2 regions of the Streptomyces sp. NPDC041129 genome follow, and region 1 is predicted to be linked to the other one. Evidence: riboswitches for the same ligand, from Rfam matches in the RefSeq annotation. Region 1 holds a riboswitch; the other holds the start of a gene.
What was found. A riboswitch is a leader RNA that binds a small molecule or an ion and turns the genes downstream of it on or off. The one in region 1 is predicted to bind S-adenosylmethionine.

Region 2: it holds a riboswitch for S-adenosylmethionine, as region 1 does, so the genes downstream of both, ACZ6B1_RS22365 (aminotransferase class V-fold PLP-dependent enzyme) here and thrC (threonine synthase) in region 1, are expected to answer to the same signal.

Annotation. Positions count from the first base shown of each region.
Region 1 covers NZ_JBVIYV010000004.1:352,152-359,483, forward strand. Annotated here, with positions in the region: gene groL (chaperonin GroEL) at 1-512, opposite strand, end outside; gene ACZ6B1_RS17240 (cold-shock protein) at 809-1,012, opposite strand; gene ACZ6B1_RS17245 (MoaD/ThiS family protein) at 1,456-1,731, opposite strand; gene thrC (threonine synthase) at 1,728-3,011, opposite strand; SAM riboswitch class I at 3,029-3,170, opposite strand; gene ACZ6B1_RS17255 (glucosyl-3-phosphoglycerate synthase) at 3,331-4,302, shown strand; gene ACZ6B1_RS17260 (alpha,alpha-trehalose-phosphate synthase (UDP-forming)) at 4,398-5,816, shown strand; gene otsB (trehalose-phosphatase) at 5,841-6,674, opposite strand; gene ACZ6B1_RS17270 (DUF3263 domain-containing protein) at 6,741-6,968, opposite strand; gene ACZ6B1_RS17275 (extracellular solute-binding protein) at 7,005-7,332, opposite strand, start outside.
Region 2 covers NZ_JBVIYV010000007.1:5,170-12,501, forward strand. Annotated here, with positions in the region: gene qcrA (cytochrome bc1 complex Rieske iron-sulfur subunit) at 1-683, shown strand, start outside; gene qcrB (cytochrome bc1 complex cytochrome b subunit) at 680-2,311, shown strand; gene trpD (anthranilate phosphoribosyltransferase) at 2,435-3,499, shown strand; SAM riboswitch class IV at 3,585-3,701, shown strand; gene ACZ6B1_RS22365 (aminotransferase class V-fold PLP-dependent enzyme) at 3,884-5,254, shown strand; gene ACZ6B1_RS22370 (Lrp/AsnC family transcriptional regulator) at 5,284-5,565, opposite strand; gene ACZ6B1_RS22375 (rhomboid family intramembrane serine protease) at 5,562-6,305, opposite strand; gene ACZ6B1_RS22380 (hypothetical protein) at 6,458-6,697, shown strand; gene ACZ6B1_RS22385 (NYN domain-containing protein) at 6,735-7,332, shown strand, end outside.

The DNA.
Region 1 (7,332 bases):
CCTTCCTTGCCGACCTTGTCCATGGCCTCGGCGATGAGCTCGCCGATCTGGGTGTCGGCGGCGGAGATGGACGCGGTGGAGGCGATCTGCTCCTTGGTCTCGACGTCCTTCGCCTGCTCCAGCAGGGCGGCGGAGACGGCCTCGACGGCCTTCTCGATACCGCGCTTCAGGGCCATCGGGTTGGCACCGGCGGCGACGTTGCGCAGGCCTTCCTTGACCAGGGCCTGGGCGAGCACGGTCGCGGTGGTCGTACCGTCACCGGCGACGTCGTCCGTCTTCTTGGCGACTTCCTTGACCAGCTCGGCGCCGATCTTCTCGTACGGGTCCTCGAGCTCGATCTCCTTGGCGATGGAGACACCATCGTTGGTGATCGTGGGGGCACCCCACTTCTTCTCGAGGACGACGTTGCGGCCCTTGGGGCCGAGCGTCACCTTGACGGCGTCCGCGAGCTGGTTCATGCCGCGCTCGAGGCCGCGCCGCGCCTCCTCGTCGAACGCGATGATCTTGGCCATGTGAAGTGGTCCCTCCAGGACTGGGGGTGATTCCTTCGGACCGCGCCCGCGCCCGCGACGGACGGCTCGCCGGCCCCGTGGTTCCTTGCCCCACTTGGCCTGCGGGCCTCACCGACCCGGTCCTCACTGTCACTCTCACCTTCAGAGTGCTAACGCAATGATTAGCACTCGGCATGGTCGAGTGCAAGCGCCTCCCGGGGTACGGGCGCCCCCGTCAGCCACCCGCGAACGGGGGCACGGGCACAGCGAAGGGCCCGCACCCTGTGCGAGGTGCGGGCCCTTCGTGCAAGAAACGTTCAGGCGCTGAGGCGAACCATGTCGGCCTGCGGGCCCTTCTGGCCCTGCGAGATCTCGAACTCCACCCGCTGACCCTCTTCCAGGGTGCGGTAGCCGTCCATCTGAATGGCGCTGTAGTGGACGAATACGTCCGCACCACCGTCGACCGCGATGAAGCCGTACCCCTTCTCCGCGTTGAACCACTTGACGGTGCCCTGAGCCATGCCTAACTCCCCTATTACTGGCCCTTGCACAGATCCACACTTCGCGGACCCGGGTCAGACCTCACCCCCCATTGGCCGGGGGCGTGCGCCGGAACGCGTCGACCGCCGCTGAATGTATCTGCCCAACTGCCGTCTGCAACAGGTCAATCGGACGAGAAATATGGACGCGAACGGTCCGGAATGTAGCGTGAATTCGCCCGAATTCAGGGCAAATCGGGCCCCATAAAATGCGCAAAAGCCGCAGAAAGCACCCACACTTTGGCTATTTCTTGTCGGGTGCACCGCGGTGAATCCAAGGCTCCTGACCCATGGTCCGGGAGCGGCTTCCCCAACTCTACCGCGCTCAATCACGCAGAATGGCCCCCTCCGTTTCTCGCACGGGGGAGGCCATTCAATGAACAATCGGTAACCGGCGTTACCGAAGGTAATGATCGGTCATTCTGTCAGCCGCCGGCGACGGCCGGAATGATGGAGACACCGGCGCCGTCCGGAGTCGCGGTCTGCAGGCCCTGCTCGAAACGGACATCGTCGTCGTTGACGTACACGTTGACGAAGCGGCGCAGCTTGCCCTGGTCGTCCAGCACCCGCGCGGCGATCCCGGTGTGGTTCTTCTCCAGGTTCTCGATGACCTCGGCGAGGTTCGCGCCCTCGGCGGCGACCTCGGCCTGCCCGCCGGTGTAGGTGCGCAGGATGGTGGGGATGCGAACGGTCACGCTCATGCGAGGCCAGCCTCTCGGAAGGAGTCCAGGTTCGGGCGGATGGTGGCGGTGAGGCCGGTGCCGGCCACCGCGTCGAGGGTCTTGAGGCCGTCGCCGGTGTTGAGGACGACGGTGGTCTTCGCCGGGTCCAGCACGCCTTCCTTGAGCAGCTTGCGGGTGACGCCGACGGTCACCCCGCCCGCCGTCTCCGCGAAGATGCCCTCGGTCCGGGCCAGCAGCTTGATCGCGTCCACGACCTCCTCGTCCGTCACGTCCTCCACCGCTCCGCCGGTGCGGCGCGCGATGTCCAGGACGTACGGCCCGTCGGCCGGGTTGCCGATGGCGAGGGACTTGGCGATGGTGTTCGGCTTCTGCGGCCGCACGACGTCGTGGCCCGCCTTGTACGCGGTCGACACCGGCGAGCAGCCCTCGGCCTGGGCGCCGAAGATCTTGTACGGCCTGTCCTCGACCAGGCCGAGCTTGATCAGCTCCTGCAGACCCTTGTCGATCTTCGTGAGCTGGGAGCCGGAGGCGATCGGGACCACGATCTGGTCCGGCAGCCGCCAGCCGAGCTGCTCGCAGATCTCGTACGCCAGCGTCTTGGAGCCCTCGGCGTAGTACGGCCGCAGGTTGACGTTGACGAAGCCCCAGCCCTCGCCGGCCGGGTCGCCGATCAGCTCGGAGCAGAAGCGGTTCACGTCGTCGTAGTTGCCCTCGATCCCGACGAGCTCGCCGCCGTAGACCGCGGCCATGACGACCTTGCCCTGCTCCAGGTCGTGGGGGATGAACACGCAGGAGCGGAAGCCGGCCCGGGCGGCGGCGGCGCCGACGGCACCGGCGAGGTTGCCGGTGGAGGAGCAGGACAGGGTGGTGAAGCCGAAGGCGCGGGCGGCCTCCAGGGCCTGGGCGACGACGCGGTCCTTGAAGGAGTGCGTCGGGTTGCCGGAGTCGTCCTTGACGTACAGCCCGCCGGGGACGCCCAGCTCGCCGGCCAGGTTGTCGGCCTTGACGAGCTTGGTCCAGCCGGGGTTGATGTTCGGCTTCTCGGCCACGTCCGCGGGGACGGGCAGCAGGGGTGCGTAGCGCCAGATGTTCGCGGGGCCCGCCTCGATGCGCCGGCGCAGCTCTTCGGTGTCGTAGGCGGAGAAGTCGTAGGCGATCTCCAGCGGGCCGAAACACTCCTCGCACGCGAAGACCGGTCCGAGGGGTACCCGGTGGCCGCATTCGCGACAGCTCAGGGCAGCGGCGGGGCCGAGATCGACGGCGGGATTGCTGGTGCTTGCAACTGTCTGCACAGCCATGGAGGCGAGGCCCTTTCTCCTCATCTTCCTCACGACGCATCTCGCCGTGAGACGGATTTGGCACCTTCCCTGGCCGGGAGCCTCGCGCGAAACGAGTGCGGCTCAGGGGGGTTGCCGGGGCTTCATCGGGCCGTGTCCCTCTGCCCCTCTGGATGAGCGGTATTCGGTTGTGAACGCCGGGCGACCCCCGACATGCGATGGTCATCGGCGTTGTTCAAGACTGTAACCGACGGCCGGGACAGTTGAGATAGTCGTCCGAACCGCGAGATGCATCACCCCCCTCAACAGGTGTGATCACGACAGTGAGGAGCCGCAGACCGTGCTGGAAGAAGTCGAGCGCTGGCTGGCCACCCGCTCCTGGTCCGTGGCCGACCGCCCGTTGCACGGAGTCCTGGCCGCCAAGCAGCGCACCGGGCAGTCCGTCTCCGTCGTCCTGCCCGCGCTGAACGAGGAGGAGACGGTCGGCGACATCGTCGCCGTCATCCGTCACGACCTCATGCGGCAGACTCCGCTGGTCGACGAGATCGTCGTCGTCGACTCCGGCTCCACCGACCGCACCGCGGAGGTCGCCGCCGCGGCCGGCGCCCGGGTGGTGCACCGCGACAGCGTCCTGCCGCGCATACCGGCCGTCCCCGGCAAGGGCGAGGTGCTGTGGCGCTCGCTGCTGGCGACGAGCGGGGACATCGTCTGCTTCATCGACGCCGACCTGAGGGAGTTCTCCTCCGACTTCGTCCTCGGCATCGTCGGCCCGCTGCTCACCGACCCGGACGTCGACCTGGTCAAGGCGATGTACGACCGCCCGCTCACCGTGCCCGACGGGCGCGCCTCCGGCACGGCCGCCGCAGGGCAGGGCGGCCGGGTCACCGAGCTGATGGCCCGCCCGCTGCTGAACATGCACTGGCCGCAGCTCGCCGGCTTCGTGCAGCCGCTGGGCGGGGAGTACGCGGGCCGCCGCTCGCTGCTGGAGCAGCTCCCGTTCCCGGTGGGCTACGGCGTGGAGCTGGGCATGCTGGTGGACGCGCTGCACATGGTGGGGCTGGACGCGCTGGCCCAGGTGGACGTCGGGGTGCGCAGGCACCGGCACCAGGACGGGCAGGCGCTCGGCCGGATGGCCGCGGCGATCTACCGCACCGCCCAGCTCCGGCTGGCCCGCGGCCACCTCGTGAGGCCCTCGCTCACCCAGTTCGAGCGCGGCGAGGACGGGTTCGAGCCGCGCACCTACTCGGTGGACACCGAGGAGCGGCCGCCGATGGTGGAGATCGCGGAGTACGCGCACCGCAAGGTGGCCTGAGCGGCGCGGTGAACGCGGAAGAACGGCTGTATACAGCGCCCTTCCGGGGCGGAGCGTACGTTTGAGCGTTTCCGGGCCGGGCTAGGTTGAGAATCATGGCTTCCACGCAGGGTGCTGAGGTGCTGGTCGCGTCCAACCGCGGCCCGGTTTCGTACGAGGTGCTCGAGGACGGCTCGCTGAGCGCCAGACGCGGCGGGGGAGGGCTGGTCTCGGGGCTGTCGGCCATCGGGCCGGACCACAACGCGGTGTGGGTCTGCGCCGCGCTCGGCGACGGCGACCGGGAGGCGGTACGGCGGGCGGGCGGGGGTCTGCTGCCGGCGGAGGACACCGGCGAGCAGCGGGTGCGGATGCTCGACATCGACGCGACCGTGTTCGCCGACGCCTACAACGGCATCGCCAACTCGGTGCTCTGGTTCGTCCACCACATGCTGTACCAGACCCCGCTGGAGCCGGTCCTCGACGCGGAGTTCCGCCGCCAGTGGGCCTCGTACCAGGCGTACAACCGGGCGTTCGCACAGGCGCTGGCGCAGGAGGCGGCCGAGGGAGCCGCGGTGGTCATCCAGGACTACCACCTGGCCCTCGCCCCGCGGATGCTCCGGCAGCTCCGGCCGGATCTCCGCATCGGCCACTTCTCGCACACCCCGTGGGCGCCGCCGGACTACTTCCGGCTGCTGCCCGACGACATCGCCGCCGAGCTGCTGACCGGCATCCTCGGCGCGGACCGGGCGGCGTTCCTGACCAAGCGCTGGGCGGACGCGTTCACGGACTGCTGCCACGCGGTGCTCGGCCCCGGCATCCCGTCCGGGACCCGGATCGGGGTGCACGGGCTCGGCGCGGACGCGGACTTCCTGCGCGAGCGGGCGCACCGGCCGGACGTGGACGAGCGGATGACGGCCCTGCGCGCGGAGATCGGCGAGGGGCGCCGGACCATCGTCCGGGTGGACCGCACCGAGCTGTCCAAGAACATCGTGCGCGGGCTGCTGGCGTACCGGCAGCTTCTGGACGACCGCCCCGAGTGGCGCGAGCGGGTCGTGCACATCGCGTTCGCCTACCCCTCACGGCAGGACCTCGCGGTCTACCGCGCCTACACGGCCGAGGTGCGGCGGGTCGCCGACGAGATCAACTCCCGTTACGGGACGCCCGGCTGGACGCCGGTGGTGCTGCACGTCAAGGACGACTTCGCCCGCTCGCTGGCCGCCTACCGGCTCGCGGACGTGGCCCTGGTCAACCCGATCCGGGACGGCATGAACCTGGTCGCCAAGGAGGTGCCGGTCGTCTCCGACGAGGGGTGCGCGCTGGTGCTGTCGCGGGAGGCCGGGGCGTACGAGGAGCTGGGCGAGGACGCGATCGTGGTCAACCCGTACGACGTCGTGGGGACGGCGGACGCGCTGCACGCCGCGCTGAGCATGCCCCAGGGCGAGCGGGCGGAGCGGTCCAAGCGGCTGGCCGCCGCCGCCACCGCGCTGCCGCCGGCGCAGTGGTTCCTGGACCAGCTCGGCGCGCTGACCGGCTGAGGGCCGTCGGCCCGGTGGTCCGGGTCAGCCGAGCCGCGCCGCCAGCGCGCGCAGGAGCGCGACGACGCCCTCCGGGCCGTCGACCACCAGGTCCGCCCGTTCGGCCAGTTCGGTGACCTCGGTGCTGCCGCTGCAGACCAGCAGGCCGGGGACGCCCTCGGAGCGGAGTTCCCCGACGGCCGCGAAGGCGGGCAGGTCGCCGAGGTCGTCGCCCGCGTAGAGGACGGACCCGGCGGCGGTACGGCGGACGTGGTCGAGGAGGGCGACGCCCTTGTCCATGCCGGGCGGGCGCAGTTCCAGGACCAGCCGGCCGGGTTCGACGATCAGGCCGTGCCGGGCGGCGAGTTCGGTGAGGGGGCCGCGCAGGGCCTCGAAGGCGGCTTGGGGGTCGTCGGCGCGGCGGGTGTGCACGGCGACGGCCCGGCCCTTGTCCTCGGTCCAGGTGCCGTGCCCGGCGCCGACGCGCTCCAGCAGACCGGGCAGTTCGGCGCGGACCGCGGCCACACCGGGGTGCGGCGCCGGCGCGGTGACCTCGCCGGTCGCGGCGTCCCAGCGCTCGGCGCCGTAGTGGCCGAGGACGGTGAGGTGTTCCAGGCCGGGCACGTCCGCGAAGCCGCCGTACCGCACCGCGACCTCGGCGGGCCGGCCGGTGACCACGGCGACGGAGGCCACCTCGGGGGCGAGCCCGGCCAGCGCGGGAACGGCGTCGGGGTGGGCGCGGGCCTGCTCGGGGTCGGCGACGATCGGGGCGAGGGTGCCGTCGAAGTCGAGTCCGATCACCGCCGCGCGGGGCTTGGCCAGCAGCGCGTGCAGTCCGTCGCGGCCGGCCTGGGTCGCCGGGGTCGGCAGGAGGTCCATACAGGGACAGTATCCGGCGCGGGCCCTGGTCACTCCTGGACCGTTTCCCCCGGCCGAGCCGGGAACTCAGCGCTCCGCGCGGCGGGCCTCCCGCACCCGGCGCAGCCGGTTGACCGTGACCGGGTCCGCGGCGAGCGCCCGGGCGTCGTCCAGGAGGGCGTTGAGGAGCTGGTAGTAGCGCACCGGGGCGAGACCCAGCTCCTCGCGGATGGCCCGTTCCTTCGCGCCGGGGCCGGTGAAGCCCCGGCGTTCCAGCGCGAGGATCGCCTGTTCGCGGCTGCCCAGTTCCTCCATGGGGGCAACCGTAGCGCCGGGCACCGACAGCCTGCCTCAGTTCACGTCCGCGCTGTCCGCGGCCGACGCGGTGGACTGCAGCCGGGACAGCACGTCGGCGGGGCTGGCGCCGGGGGTGACCGCCTGGCCGATGTCCTTCTTCACGGCCGCGCTGACCGAGGCCCACGAGGTCTTGCCGACCGGGTAGAGCTGGGAGAGCGGAAGCTCGTCGAGGAAGGGGCGCAGGACCTTGTCGCCGGCCGCGTCCGAGTCGGACATGGCGCTGGACGCGGAGTCGGTGACCGGCAGCAGCCCGTACTCGCGGGAGAAGGCGAGGACGTTCTTCTTCTCGTAGACGAAGTCGAGGAAGTCGCCGATCTCGCGG
Region 2 (7,332 bases), on a different contig from region 1:
TGGAGGTCGCCGACGAGCGGCACCCGATCGCGGCCTCCCCCGAGGTCCGCGCGAAGGTCCACGCGGACTTCAAGGAGGGCGCCAAGGAGTCGGCGCTCGGCCGCCGCAAGCTGATCCGCAACACGATGCTCGGCGCGCTCACCCTGGTGCCGCTCTCCGGCGTCGTCCTGCTGCGCGACCTCGGCCCGCTGCCCGGCACCTCGCTGCGGCACACCCTGTGGGCCAAGGGCAAGCTCCTCGTCAACACGAACACGAACCAGCCGCTGCGTCCCGAGGACGTCCAGGTCGGTTCGCTCACCTTCGTCAAGCCCGAGGGCCTGGAGGAGACCGACGAGGACTTCCAGAACGAGATCGCCAAGGCCGCCGTGATGATCGTCCGGCTGCAGCCGGGCAACATCAAGGACAAGCGCGAGCTCGACTGGTCGCACGAGGGCATCGTCGCCTTCTCGAAGATCTGCACCCACGTCGGTTGCCCGATCTCGCTGTACGAGCAGCAGACGCATCACGTCCTGTGCCCGTGCCACCAGTCCACCTTCGACCTCTCCGACGGTGCCCGAGTGATCTTCGGCCCCGCTGGTCACGCCCTGCCGCAGCTCCGCATCGGCGTGAACGACGAGGGTTACCTCCAGGCGCTCGGCGACTTCGAGGAGCCCGTCGGTCCTGCATTCTGGGAGCGCGGATGAGCACCAACGAGAACAACGAGCGACGCGGCAAGGCGCCGGCCGGCGAGCGGATCGCCGACTGGGCCGACGGCCGGCTGGGGATCTACTCCCTGGCCAAGGCCAACATGCGCAAGATCTTCCCCGACCACTGGTCGTTCATGCTGGGCGAAGTCTGCATGTACAGCTTCCTCATCATCATCCTGACCGGTGTCTATCTGACGCTGTTCTTCCACCCGTCGATGAACGAGGTGGAGTACCACGGCAGCTACGTCCCGCTCCAGGGACAGCTGATGTCCGAGGCGTTCAACTCGACCCTGCACATCTCCTTCGACGTGCGCGGTGGCCTGCTCATCCGGCAGATCCACCACTGGGCCGCGCTGATCTTCCTCGCCGGCATGTTCGTGCACATGATGCGCGTGTTCTTCACCGGCGCGTTCCGCAAGCCGCGTGAGATCAACTGGCTGTTCGGCTTCCTGCTGTTCGTCCTGGGCATGTTCACCGGCTTCACCGGTTACTCGCTCCCGGACGACCTGCTCTCCGGCACCGGTGTGCGCTTCACCGAGGGTGCGATCCTGTCCATGCCGATCGTCGGCACGTACATCTCGTACTTCCTCTTCGGCGGCGAGTTCCCCGGCCACGACTTCGTGGCCCGGTTCTACTCGATCCACATCCTGCTGCTGCCGGGCATCATGCTCGGCCTGATGGTGGGCCACCTGATCCTGGTCTTCTACCACAAGCACACGCAGTTCGCGGGTCCCGGGAAGAGCAACAACAACGTCGTCGGCATGCCGCTGCTGCCGGTGTACATGGCCAAGGCCGGAGGCTTCTTCTTCCTGGTCTTCGGCGTGATCGCGGCCATCGCCGCGGTCACCCAGATCAACCCGATCTGGGCCATGGGCCCCTACCGGCCGGACCAGGTGTCCACCGGCGCCCAGCCGGACTGGTACATGGGCTTCGCCGAGGGTCTGGTCCGCTACATGCCGGGCTGGGAGATCAACTTCTGGGGTCACACGCTCGTCCTGGGCGTGTTCATCCCGCTGGTCCTCTTCGGCCTGGTGCTCGCCGCGATCGCGCTCTACCCGTTCATCGAGTCCTGGGTCACCGGGGACAAGAGCGAGCACCACATCCTGGACCGCCCGCGCAACGCCCCGACGCGCACCGGCTTCGGCGTCGCCTGGATCACGGTGTACATGGTCGGTCTGGTCGGCGGTGGCAACGACCTCTTCGCCACCCACTTCAGCCTGTCGCTGAACGCGGTCACGTGGTTCGTCCGGATCTCCTTCTTCGCCGGACCGGTCATCGCCTTCCTCGTCACCAAGCGGATCTGCCTCGGCCTGCAGCGCCGGGACCGCGAGAAGGTGCTGCACGGCCGCGAGACGGGCATCATCAAGCGCCTGCCGCACGGTGAGTTCATCGAGATCCACGAGCCGCTCAGCCAGGAGCAGCTCCACACCCTGACCGCCCACCACCAGTACGAGCCGGCCGAGATCGGCCCGACGGTGGACGAGAACGGTGTCGAGCGCAAGGTGAAGGGGTCCGAGAAGCTGCGCGCCAAGCTCAGCAACGCCTACTACGGCGAGGACAACCAGATCCCGAAGGCCACCGTCGAGGAATACCGGGAGATCACGAGCGGCCACGGCCACCACTGATCCCCGAGCGTCGCCACGCCACAGTCGAAGGGCCCCGTCCGGCTTGCGGACGGGGCCCTTCGCCGTGTCCAGGGCTGGATAGGGTGGGAGCACACTGTTCTGCGACGAAACCCAGGAGCGGCTATGAGCGCTGTGACCCCCGCTGGAGGCGACACCGCGGCGGGCCGTTCCTGGCCCGCCCTGCTGAACGGCCTGCTGGACGGCCGGGACCTGTCCGCCGACGAGACGGCCTGGGCGATGGACCGCATCATGCGCGGCGAGGCGACCGACGCCCAGATCGCCGGGTTCATGGTGGCGCTGCGCGCCAAGGGCGAGACGGTCCAGGAGATCACCGGCCTCGTGCGGACCATGTACGAGCACGCCAATGTGATCGAGGTGCCCGGGCCGGCCGTCGACATCGTCGGCACCGGCGGCGACGGCGCGAAGACGGTGAACATCTCCACCATGTCGTCGATCGTCGTCGCCGGCACCGGCACGAAGGTCGTCAAGCACGGCAACCGCGCCGCGTCCTCCGCCTCCGGCTCGTCCGACGTCCTGGAGAAGCTCGGCATCAACCTGGGCCTGACCCCGCGGCGGGTCGCCGAGGTCGCCGAGGAGGCCGGCATCACCATCTGCTTCGCCGTGAAGTTCCACCCGTCGCTGCGCCATGTCGCGGCGGCCCGCGGCCAGTTGGGCATCCGTACCACCTTCAATGTGCTCGGCCCGCTGACCAACCCGGCCAAGGTGCGCGCCCAGGCGGTCGGTGTGGCCGATCCGCGCATGGCGCCGATCGTGGCCGGGGTCCTCGCCGAGCGCGGGAACTCCGCCCTGGTGTTCCGGGGCGACGACGGCCTGGACGAGCTGACCACCACCTCGACGTCCCGGGTGTGGGTGGTCCGGGACGGCAAGGTCGCCGAGGAGCGCTTCGACCCGCGGGACGCCGGCATCGGGCTGGTCCCCGTGGAGGCGCTGCGCGGCGCCGACGCCTCGTACAACGCCGAGGTGGCCCGGCGCGTACTGGACGGCGAGCACGGCCCCGTCCGGGACGCGGTGCTGCTGAACTCGGCGGCGGCGCTGGTCGCCCTGCATCCGGCCGACCAGCCGCTCACCGAGCAGCTGCGCGCGGGCATGGCGAGGGCGGCGGAGTCGATCGACAGCGGGGCGGCGAAGCGAACGCTGGAGCGGTGGGTGACGGCCAGCAACGCCTGACACCCGCCCGGTGCGACGCGGGGCGCGGTCCGGATGCCGGACCGCGCCTTGCGCACCGGAGATCGTGTGGCAGGATACTGAACCAGGTCATGAGTGACAGCCATTCGGCCCCGGCCGGCTGTCCGGCAACCCTCCGTCCGTGGCGGGGTGCCCCGGGTGAGGACCAGGTCGTGGGCAGCGAGGTCCACGGCAAGCGCGGACCCCTCGCGCGGCTCCTGACGGGGCGCGGGACCAGGGGTCCTGGTCGTCGAGGGAGCCTTCTGTGAGCAAGCGAATGCGATAGGGCGTAGAGCCCCGCCTCCGCGTACCCCTTTTCATCTTCCGCCGTGCTTCGAGCCGTACCGCTCGCACGGTGACACCGGCCTGCCTCACGGGAGTTCACCCATGTCCGTCTCCACCGCTGCCGCCACCCAGACCATTTGTGACCAGCTGCCCGTTCTGGGCCGTGACGTCACCGTCCCGCTCGTGACGGGCGGCGAGGTCACCTACGCCGCGCTGGACTACGCCGCCAGCGCCCCCGCCCTGCAGCGCGTCTGGGACGACGTCGCCGCCTACGCGCCCTACTACGGCAGCGTCCACCGTGGCGCCGGCTACCTCTCCCAGCTCTCCACCGACCTGTTCGAGAACGCCCGCCGGACGGTCGCCGGATTCCTCGACTGCCGCCGGAGCGACCAGGTGGTCTTCACCCGGTCGACCACCGACTCCCTGAACCTCCTCGCCCGCGCGCTCCCGGCCGGCTGCGAGGTCTTCGTCTTCGAGACCGAGCACCACGCCGCGCTGCTGCCGTGGCAGGACGCGAGGGTGACCGTCCTCGACGCGCCGCGCACCCCGCGGCAGGCCGTGGAGACCCTGGAGCGGGCCCTCGCCGACCGCGACCCGTACGGCCCGGCCCTGGTGTGCGTCACCGGCGCCTCCAACGTCACCGGGGAGCTGTGGCCGGTGCGCGAGCTGGCCGCCGCGGCCCACGCGCACGGGGCCCGGATCGTCCTGGACGCCGCCCAGCTCGCCCCGCACCACCCGGTGTCGGTCCGGGACCTGGACGTCGACTGGGTGGCCTTCTCCGGTCACAAGCTGTACGCGCCCTTCGGCTCCGGCGTGCTGGCCGGCCGCGCCGACTGGCTGGCCGCGGCCGGGCCGTACCTGGCGGGCGGCGGCGCCAGCCGCAAGGTCACGCGGCGCGAGGACGGGGGAGTGGACGTGGAGTGGCACGAGAGCGCCGCGCGCCACGAGGCCGGCTCCCCGAACGTCATCGGCGCCTACTCCATCGCCTCCGCCTGCAAGGCCCTCACCGAGGCCGGCTGGGACGCACTCGTGGCCCGCGAGCAGCACCTGATCGCCCGGGTCCGGGCGGGTCTCGCCGAGGTGCCGGAGGTCAGGGTGCTCTCCCTGTTCGGCGACGACGCCCCGCGGGTCGGCGTGCTCTCCTTCGTCGTCGAGGGCTGGAACAGCTCCCACTTCGCCGCCGCGCTCTCCGCCGAGTACGGCATCGGCGTGCGCGACGGCCTGTTCTGCGCCCACCCGCTGGTCCGCACCCTGCTGGGCGGCGACCCGCGGACCCAGGGCGAGTGCGGGGCGCCGGAGGCCGCGCCCGGTGAGAAGTCCCTGAACGCCGTCCGGGTCAGCTTCGGGGCGGGCACGCCCGACGAGCACGTCGAGCGCTTCGTCGACGCGGTGCGGGAACTGGTCCGCGACGGCGCGCGGTGGCGCTACCGCACCGAGGACGGCCGCTGCGTGCCGGTGCGCGACCAGGCCTGACCCGAGCGACAGGCTCTAGGGGGCGGCGTTCACGAGTCGAGACCGATCGCGAACGCCGCCTCCAGGTCGTGCTGGGAGTACGTGCGGAACGCGACGTGTGTGTCGGTGCCCTCCACGCCGGGGATCTTGCTGATCCGCCCCGGGATGACGTCGGCCAGGTCCTCGTGCTGCCGCACCCGCACCATGGCGATCAGGTCGTAGGTGCCGGTGACGGAGAAAACCTCGCTCACCGAATCCAGCGAAGCGATCTGCTCCGCGATCTCGGGGATCCGGTCCACGCTGGTCTTGATGAGGACAATCGCGGTGATCACGGCTGGTTCTCTCCCTCGGGTGCCGGGGCCGGTGCGGACCTCACTCTAGTGGTCGGCCCGTAGCGCACCCACGCGTAGCCGAAGCCGAGGCCGAAGCCGATCAGGTGGGCGAGATAGGCGACCCCGGGGCCCTGGCCGGCCCGGCCCGCCGCGAGCCACTGCAGGGCCGCCCAGAAGGGCAGCACGACCCAGGCCGGGAAACGCAGGGGGAGGAAGAACAGGAAGGGGAGGAGACTGGTCACACGGGCACGGGGGAACAGGTACAGGAACGCTCCGAGGACCGCCGAGATCGCCCCCGAGGCGCCCACCAGCGACTGTCCGGAGGTGACGTTGGCGGCCGCGTAGCCCAGCAGGGCCAGGTAACCGCAGCCGACGTAGAAGAGGGCGAACTCCACCCGGCCCATCCGTTCCTCGGTCATCAGCCCGAAGACGAAGAGGAAGAGCATGTTGCCGAGCAGATGCACCCAGCTGCCGTGCACGAACAGGGCGGTGGCCGGGGTCAGGGCCGCCCGGACCGACGGGTCGAACAGCTCGGCCGGGACCACGCCCCAGTGCCGGAAGTACGCCCGCTGCGCCGCGAACAGCGCCCCGCCCGAGCCGTACGCCGGGGTGAGGCCGGAGGCCGGGCCGAGCACGAAGATCAGGGTGCACAGGACGAGGAGGACGTACGTCATCGGCGCGGAGACGCCCCGGACCGCCCGGAACGCTCCGCGGGCCGCCGTGCCCCAGGTGCGGATCATGACTACAGAGCATGACGTAACGGGACGCAAGCCGACAGACCGCCTCGCCGCCGTGAACGGACGGGCGGCGAGCGACCGGCAGGCCGTAGGGTTACGAGCCACACGCGTCGGGGAGCGGCGCGGACGACCCGAGAAGGAAGCGAACAGTCACGATGACGGTTCCCCTGCCGACCGCCACGACACGATGGCGCTGCGCCCTCTGCGGCAACCTCACCCGCTTCGACGTGACCCGCTCGTCGAAGGTCGTCGAGTACGTTCACCTCGACCTCGCGGGCGAGCCGACGGTGGAGGAGCGCGAGGTGGTCAGTGAGACCATCGAGTCGGTCCGCTGCCGCTGGTGCAACGCGGTGGACCAGGTGGAACTCGTGGACAGGCCGGGCGCCGGCTCCTGAGCGGAGCGGGCCCCGTAGAGGTATTGGGGTGTGACGGATGGTGGAGACCGCAGGCGGGGGGCCGGGCGACGGCACCGCTGAGGTGCTTGACCGTCCGCTGCCCGACGGCGTGCGCCGGCGGGTCGTGCAGATCGTCTCGGACGGCTTCGGTCTGCTGACCGTGACGGAACTGCCCGCCCAGTTGCGGCAGTACGCCCGGTTCGCCCCCAATCGACGGGCCAAGTTCGCCGGCAACGCGATGGCGGCGGCGCTGGAGACCGACACGCTGTTCCGGCAGCGGATCGGGGAGAAGTTCAGAGAGGCGCAGCCGGAACTCTCCGGCGCCCTCGACTCCGGCTCGCCGCCCCCGGCCGCGGACCCGCTCGATGTGGCGGCCGCGGCCTACGTACTGCGGCCCGTGGGCTGGGTGAAGCTGGTCACCGCGGCCGGCGAGGAGGCGCAGCGCGCCGACGCCGAGCGGGCCGACGAAGAGAGCCGCGCCGAACTCGAGCGGCTGCGCGCCGAGCTGGACCAGGCCCGCGAGCAGACCCGCGCCGAGACCGAACGGCTGCGCGCCGAGGCGGAGTCGGCGAAACGGGAGGCGGAGTCGCTGCACCGCAAGCTGCGTGCCGCGCTCAGCGACGTCAAGCGCGGCG